Regions from separate parts of the Bacillus sp. BACIII genome, predicted to be linked through region 2. Evidence: predicted binding sites of a transcription regulator. Region 2 holds the regulator's gene; the other holds the start of a gene.

The links. Region 2 encodes LexA, which represses DNA repair genes until DNA is damaged. Its sites were predicted from a motif close to CGAACATATGTTCG; they were not measured.
Region 1: ACXN9U_RS08385 (ImmA/IrrE family metallo-endopeptidase) is a predicted target of LexA. The motif match lies at 2,276-2,289, and genes of this name have one in related genera.

The regions. Positions count from the first base shown of each region.
Region 1 covers NZ_CM174437.1:1,778,681-1,782,636, forward strand. Annotated here, with positions in the region: gene ACXN9U_RS08365 (ATP-binding protein) at 1-732, opposite strand, end outside; gene ACXN9U_RS08370 (hypothetical protein) at 632-1,459, opposite strand; gene ACXN9U_RS08375 (hypothetical protein) at 1,449-1,628, opposite strand; gene xre (HTH-type transcriptional regulator Xre) at 1,819-2,157, shown strand; gene ACXN9U_RS08385 (ImmA/IrrE family metallo-endopeptidase) at 2,305-2,895, shown strand; gene ACXN9U_RS08390 (poly-gamma-glutamate hydrolase family protein) at 3,036-3,641, opposite strand; gene ACXN9U_RS08395 (PH domain-containing protein) at 3,751-3,956, shown strand, end outside.
Region 2 covers NZ_CM174437.1:1,140,422-1,144,377, forward strand. Annotated here, with positions in the region: gene ACXN9U_RS05620 (DUF896 domain-containing protein) at 1-213, opposite strand, end outside; gene ACXN9U_RS05625 (YneB family resolvase-like protein) at 282-932, opposite strand; gene yneA (cell division suppressor protein YneA) at 948-1,259, opposite strand; gene lexA (transcriptional repressor LexA) at 1,412-2,032, shown strand; gene ACXN9U_RS05640 (hypothetical protein) at 2,371-2,799, opposite strand; gene ACXN9U_RS05645 (YndM family protein) at 2,957-3,406, shown strand; gene ACXN9U_RS05650 (IS1182 family transposase) at 3,527-3,956, shown strand, end outside.

The DNA.
Region 1 (3,956 bases), 640 kb from region 2:
GCACATCTCATATATTCTTGTGCCCAATGCTTCATCAACCTGCACCAGCTCGTCACACGCCAGCTCACTCGAGATAAGAAGCGGTTTATGATTTAAATAGCGGTAATTCACGACGGCGTACATTTGTTCAATCTGCCAATCGGTCGCCCGAGGTTTTCCGTGCAGCGGTTTGAACAGGTCGTCAATAAAAAGCACATCCGCCCGTTTCATACGGGTCAGTTTTGTATCGAGCAGATCAAAATCATTTTTTAAATCTGTAAATCCCTCCACAAAAGGAAAATACAGCACCGGTGTCTGCTTCTGTCTCATGACATGATTGCTGAGAGCAGTCAGAAGGTGGGTTTTCCCCGATCCCGGACGCCCTAATAAGGCAATGCTGTTTTTCCGGCAGTTTTTAATCTTGTCGAAGTTGTCAGCAAATTCAAGGGCGCATTCATATGCGTCAACGATCGCCTGAGGCTTGCCCTGCGTAATAAATCCTTTGAAATCCAGCTTCCGAAAAGCGCCTGTAATCTCACTTGCGCTGAGGATGCGCTCTGCTTTTCGTTCTGCGGCGCAGCGGCACTTAACCCACACATCCATGCCGAGCTGTTTTTCGAGATAACCGCCCTGATCTTTACAGAGCGGACAGTCAAAGCGGCTTTCGTCTGATTCTTCCGGTCTGTCCGCCAGTAATGGACGTTTTCCGTTTTTCAGGTCGGCCAGTATCTGCTCGATCGTTCGTTTTGTCATGTATCGTATTCCTCTCTTTTTTTGTTGTGATTGTCCTTCCCGCAATTCGTGCATTCAAGCGGTCTTCCATAAACTTAGCGCAATAGCTGAAAGCCTTGATCGTTTCAGCTGAAGAGGTGCGCCGCTGTTCAAAAGCGGTAAAGCATTCGCCGAGCCATTTGATTGCTTCTTGTGCTGACGCGCCGAGGGAAACAATACGGGCGATGGCCTGATAATCTCTTGGCGACGGGTAAACACTCCGCCCCTCCTGTGCAGACCTTAATCTGATAAAATGGGCGGCAATGTCGTTAATCGCTTCTTCAGCAGTATGATTTTTTGTTATATCTATTTCTCTCCGGACATTTTTGTCCCGGTGATCTGCCGATATTGTCCGGTCAGTTGCTTCCGGGCGGGTCAATGTCCCTTTTTGCGAAAATCTTTTCGAGTGTTTTACGGACATGATAAGTCCGTAAGGCGCGCGGACGGTTTTGATATACTCATGCTGTTCCAAGCTCTCGAGCCACCGCCTGACGGTTTTTTCACTGACTGCGAATATATCGGCCATTTCTCTGGCTTTTATTGGCTTATGTCCGAGGACGAGCCCCCACTTGACGCCGTCTTTTACGTGTTCCTTTGTCGTTGAACTGATGAGCCATAAAAACAGCCATAAAGCGGAACCTATTTTGTCATAATGTTCAGAATTCAATAATCCGGAATAGATAAAAAACGGGTAGCTTTTACGATTCATAACGGACATCTCCGTTTTTCTTCAAACTTATATAGTGTTCATACTGCAATCGGTTATCAAATCGGAACACCGGAAGTCCGCAAGCGGTAAAAGATATCGACCCGCCTGCTTTTCCTAAACTTCTTTGGTCAGCCGGATTGCTGCTGAAACGGATGATAATCGGATGCATCTCTCACCCTCCTGATCAATTTCTTATCACTTTTCGATACATTTTGTATCCCTGTGATGTTGATTATAAACGATACTTTTCGTATCATCAAGACCTTTTTGATACTTTTTTTATCATCTCTTTATTTTGATACATTTTGTATCTATAATGATAAGTAACTTAGGGTGTTGAAAAAAGAGAGGTCGTTCGGATGATAGGCGGAAGATTGAAAAGTCTCAGAGGAAAAAAAACGCAGGAAGAAGTCGCAAATCATATCGGTGTCTCGCGCGCCAGATATTCTCATTATGAAAACGGCCGATCTGAACCCGATTATGAAACGCTGCAAAAGCTTGCGGATTATTTCAAAGTGTCGACGGATTATTTGTTAACCGGAAAAGAACCTTCAGATGAAGACATGTTTGCCGATCCCGACCTGCAGATCGCATATCGGGACATGCAGGACTTTTCACCGGAAAGCAAACAGCAGGCCATTGAATTCATTAATTATTTAAAAGAAAAAGAGAAAAACCGCAAGCCGAAACATAAATAATTCGCTCTTTTCTTTAAAATGCTTAACGTTCAGCCGATATAATATCTGAATGTTTATTTTTGAAAGAAAAGGGAATTGATTCAAAGTCCGATCAGGGCTTTTCTTTCTCGCTTAAAAAAGAACATATGTTCGAAAGGGTGTATTCAATTGGGCGATTTTTTAACACATCTTGAGGAATACGTCAAAAACTTATATTGCCGCATGGGAATGACCGCCCCCCTCCATATTGATATGCAAACGATTGCCAAGGAGCTTGACATTTGGATTCATTTTGAAGATACGCACAGCATGATGCTGAAGCGGGACGGCATGTACAGCATCGTCCTGAACCAAAGAAAGTCACCCGAGGAACAATGGGAGGATTTTGCACACGAACTGTGCCATGTGCTGAAGCATACCGGGAACCACTTTTACATGAACAAGCTGTTCAGGGAACTGCAGGAATTCCAGGCCAACCATTTTATGTACCACTTCTGTGTACCGACCTTTATGCTGTTAAACATGGAGCTTCCCCAGCGGAGGAACCACGCCGTCATTTTAATCGCAGCCGCTTTCCGGGTGACGGCGTCATTTGCGGAAAAAAGGCTTGAGCTGTTTGAACGGCGTAAAGCAGGTATTCAATTTCAGAAGCGGCTCACTTGTCTGCTATCCGACAAGCGGCCGAATGTGTATTACGAAGGCAGGCAGACACACTTGCATGCCGCTGAAGAACAATCGCCGTATTTTATTGAAAATTAGCGATTCTCTGCCGGCTTAAAACGCAGCCGGCAGAATGTCATCATGTTGACATCGGAGGAAAGGTTCTTGCATCATGAAGCTGTTCTCACCGTGCTGCCAGCCAAGCACTTCTTGCTCCCCACAGACCCTGTGAACCCTGTTCATTTATCATAAAAACCGAGTTTGACGGCATCTACATACCGAAAAAACAGATCCGTTGGCGTGTATTCTTCTCCCCGGCAGCCAAAATTGCTGAACAGCGCATTTCTCTGTGCCGTGCTTACTTCCAATTGCAGCCCCATTTTCCTTTTTGTCCGATTCACAATATTCCCGGGGTTTACACCTGCCAGCCGGTCGTTCATGTCCGTCAGCTCGGCGCTAAAACCCACTTCACGCAGCAGATCACAAATCAGTCTGGCTTTTTCCAGATCCGCGCCCCCGACGAGTGTATTTGCCGTTTCCCGATCATGGTACCCATGAAAAGCCAATGCATAATGATGAGCGGTCACTTTTTCTAAAGCCAGCGGTTCATCAAAGCGTGTGCTTGTCAAGTGGAGGGAGCGGTTGCCGCACTGCTTTGTGCCTTCAAATAAGTAAATTGAGCTTTCGTCAGAAAATGCCCGCACCAGTTCACTGACACCGGGCTCAATTCTGCCGCCGTGGGGTGCGAGGACGATACGTTCACTTCCATCATTTTCTTCATAGATAATTCTGTATTCCGATTCAGCAGCACAAAGAGCTGCGAAGCTGTCATATCGATCTTTCATGTTTAACATGCTCTCCTTTTTCAGTCAGCACCAGTTTACTCTACTCATCTAGGAATGAAAACCTTTTTATCGTATGATTTGAAAGAATACGTATCAGGAGGGATATGTCATGGGGTTTATCAATGGATTGCTGGGTAATGCGTCGACAATATCGACGGCTGAAGCAAAAGAAGAACTGGCCCGTATTCTGCTGGAAGGTGAGAATGTCAACGCCGCGTTTAAACTCGTCCGCGATATCATTGTCTTTACGGATAAGCGTCTTATTCTTGTTGATAAACAGGGACTTACGGGTAAGAAAACAGAGATTCAATCCAT
Region 2 (3,956 bases):
TTGTTCCCTTTTTAATTTTTCAGGAGTGACATCATTACCCTCTGGATCAATAACTTTTACGCTCTTTAACGTATTTTTCATTGAGGAGCGGAACCCTTTCAAATACTCCTGGCGAAGCTTTTGCTGTTCGGCTTTTTCCTCATCTGTTATCGTGTTTGATTTAGCTTTTTGAGCCAATTCGTTAATTCTTGCGATTTTTTCTTTAGAAATCATAATAAGCTCCTTTGGTGCGTGTTGATTATATACTACTAAAACATCATCTTTTTTACAACTGAAGCATGTCAGCTGCCTTCGCTGTCTGCGATATATTCCTGAAAACGCCGGTGAACCGTGGCTTTGGATACATCATAGCCGAATCCTCTTAAGGTGGCGGCGATTTCTGCAAAGGTAAGCTTGTTAGCTCTCAGCCTGATAATTTCCGAAACAGGAACCTCTTTTTTTTCTTTTCCGCTGTTTTCATGTCTGTTTTTCAGATTCCGTTCAGGCTTATAGCCATTTTTTACGGCTCTTTTCATTCCCCGCCGGATTTTCATATTGTGAATTTTCCTTTGATATTCCTCCACAATACTGACGATTTCGAGTACCATCGTATCAGCTTCGGAAAGCTCCAGCTCGCCTTTATGAGCCGTCGTATATATTTTTACGTTCTCCCTGTAAATACAATGCAAAAGCGCGATCTTGGCGTTTCCTCTTCCCAGTCTTGTTTCATCCTGCACCAATATCGCGTCAATATGTGACTTTTTAATTTCATCAAGCATTTCAAATACTCCGTCGCGGTCCATTTCGTAACCGCTGGCTTTCTCTGAAATGACTTTTACGACTTCCATGCCGTTTGCCGCAGCGATCTCACTGAGCTCCTCTTCCTGTCTTTTTAAAGACGTCTGCTGCTGTTCTTTGTTTGTGCTTACCCGGGCATAAATGAGCGCCTTCATTTCTCTCTTTCCTCTCTAATTGACAATGGCCAGCTGATATACGGCCGGATTCTCCTTCTTAACCGGAAGAATAAGTTCGTCTCCGGGCTTTATATCAGCAGTTTGGAGATGATTATTCTCCGTCACCCACTCAATGAAATCTTCTTTGTTAATATTTTTCTTCTCTGCTACTTGATCCGCAAGTGACCACAGAGTATCTCCGTCCTGAACCTTTATTTTAACATATTGGCTGAGCGCCTGATCATTTCCCGCACATGAAACAAGTAAAATAACGGCACTTAAAATCGCAGTAAACAGTCCGACAAATATGATAGATTCCTTCGCCATTTAAACAACCTCCAGAATGTTTGTTCGCTTTTTATACCTTTCAGTATATACGAACAAATGTTTCTGTCAATCGTTTTTTTCGAACCTATGTTTGTACTGTCAGGAAAATCATGCTATAATCTACTTAAAATCGACGTTTTGAGGTGCGAAATATGACGAAGCTATCAAAAAGGCAGCTTGATATCCTGCGTTTTATTAAAGAAGAGGTAAAAACGAAAGGATATCCGCCTTCTGTAAGAGAGATAGGAGAAGCAGTAGGACTGGCTTCCAGTTCAACCGTGCACGGACATTTGGCGCGGCTGGAGACAAAAGGCCTGATCAGACGGGACCCTACTAAACCGAGAGCGATTGAGGTATTGGATGAAGAAGAAGTCCAAATTCCGAAAAGCCAGGTTGTCAATGTTCCGGTCATCGGAAAAGTGACGGCAGGTATCCCGATTACAGCTGTTGAAAATATCGACGAGTATTTTCCGCTTCCTGACCGGATGGTTCCTCCGGGAGAACACGTATTCATGTTAGAAATCATGGGAGAGAGTATGATTGACGCCGGCATTTTTGACAAAGATTACGTCATTGTCAAACAGCAGAACACGGCCAATAACGGGGAAATCGTGGTGGCTATGACCGAAGATGATGAAGCCACGGTCAAGCGCTTCTATAAAGAAGACAATTATGTGCGGCTGCAGCCGGAAAATCCGACGATGGAACCGATTATCCTGCAAAACGTAAGTATTTTAGGGAAAGTGATCGGCGTATTCAGAGCCGTTCATTAATTCTATTAAACTTTATTTATCGTAAAACCCCTCTGAAAGGGGTTTTTCTTTTGCAAAAAAAGAGCAGATTCGCCCTGGCTTAAGAAACGAACCTGCTAAGGAGGAAAAACTTACATCTTTATTATCAGGCATCTCACTTTTGAAGTCAATAAATAATGTTTCTCTAAGGAAACTTTTTATCCGTTTTTCAACTTTTGTATTTGTGCGGGCTGATTTTGATATATAACTATCTTTACTTGGAGCGGACGGATTACATTTTATTCATGAATATTTAGTGCATAGTACAATAAGTTTTGACGAGATGTAAAAAAACCCGCTTCCTTTGCGGGTATCTATTTTCAATCAAAATGATAATATTCCACGCCGTATAACCCTTTAATATGAACAGGTGCACAGACGTTTGAAGAGCTTTCAATCAGAATCCTGTATTTGTGATGCGGATCAATTGATTTTTTGTCCTGGGCACTTAGGTTTAACCAGCTGCCGCTGTAGCTTTTAGAACTTAATGTATAAAAATTTCCGTTCAGCGCCATCCGCTGGAGTTTCACGTTTAAATTGCATGAAGAATTGTTCACAATGGTGAACTTGTATCCTAATAGGTAATCATCAGCTGATACAGCCCCCGGATTTTCAATAAAAAACTCTTTGACATCTCCCTCCATAATGAAGCTTGTTTTTGATCCGAATTCAGTGGTAGCCGCTTCAGCTGAGTGTACTCCGCAAAAACATAATAAAAAAACAGCAATACATATCCACCATTTTTTCAATTTTGCATCCCCCTTTTTTTACATATTTTAACTTTTGAATATGGTGATGTCTATTTACATTTTATTAAAACGCACACTTTATAACCACTATATACCAGTTTAAAAATTTGCTGATTGCCTACAATGAAGACTAAACGAAATAACGAAGGTGGTTCAAATGAAACATGTAATTGCTTTCGCTTCTAAAACGGCGCTCACACTTGCTTTGCTGTACATTGTTCTGGATCTGATGTACCAAGTAACTTTTTTAAACGTTCTGTTTATTACCTTGATCTTAAGTTTGATCACTTACTTTTTGGGTGATTGCATGATTCTGCCGAGAACAAGCAATTTTACAGCCGTTGCAGCTGATTTCGGAATTTCATTCATTATATTATGGATATTTCTAATGAACATTGGCGGGTTTAATGTCTCTCCTGCCGCGGCATCGGTTATCTCTGCACTTTGCATTTCTGTTTTTGAGGCATTTTTTCACCGATATTTGCAGCAATATGTGCTTCCCGAAGATTATCAGGACACAACAGAGACAGATAGCACGCTATGGAGCTATCAAACCGAGGCGTCTGAAGAATTGGTGCCGGAAAAAGATTCTGAAGAAAAAACATAAAAAGGAGGCATCCGCCTCCTCAGGCTGTCGAGAAAATCTCGACAGCCTTTATTTTTCCTTAAAATATCCATTCTCCTGTATTAAAATAAAAGAAAGACTAAAAAGGACGGTGTCTTTCTCATGTTCCACACAAGAAACTCTTCTCAAAACACAGCCGAATTTGTTTTGCTTGACCAACTCGTCGAAGAAGATCATCTGCTTCGAAAAATTGATAAACACATAGACTTCTCTTTTATCATTGAAAAGGTTAAGCCTTACTACAGCGAAAACAAAGGCCGCCCTTCACTCGATCCGCTGATTTTATTCAAAATGATGTTTATCGGCTACCTCTACGGTATCCGTTCAGAAAGACAGCTCGAAAAAGAAATTTACTACAATATGGCATACAGATGGTTTCTCGGATTGAACATAAATGATCCAGTTCCGCATCACTCCACCATCAGCTGGAACAGACGCACACGCTTTAAAGATACAACCATCTTCCAAGACATCTTTGATGAGATCGTTCTTCAGGCCATCAATCATGACATGGTGGGCGGACGTGTCCTAT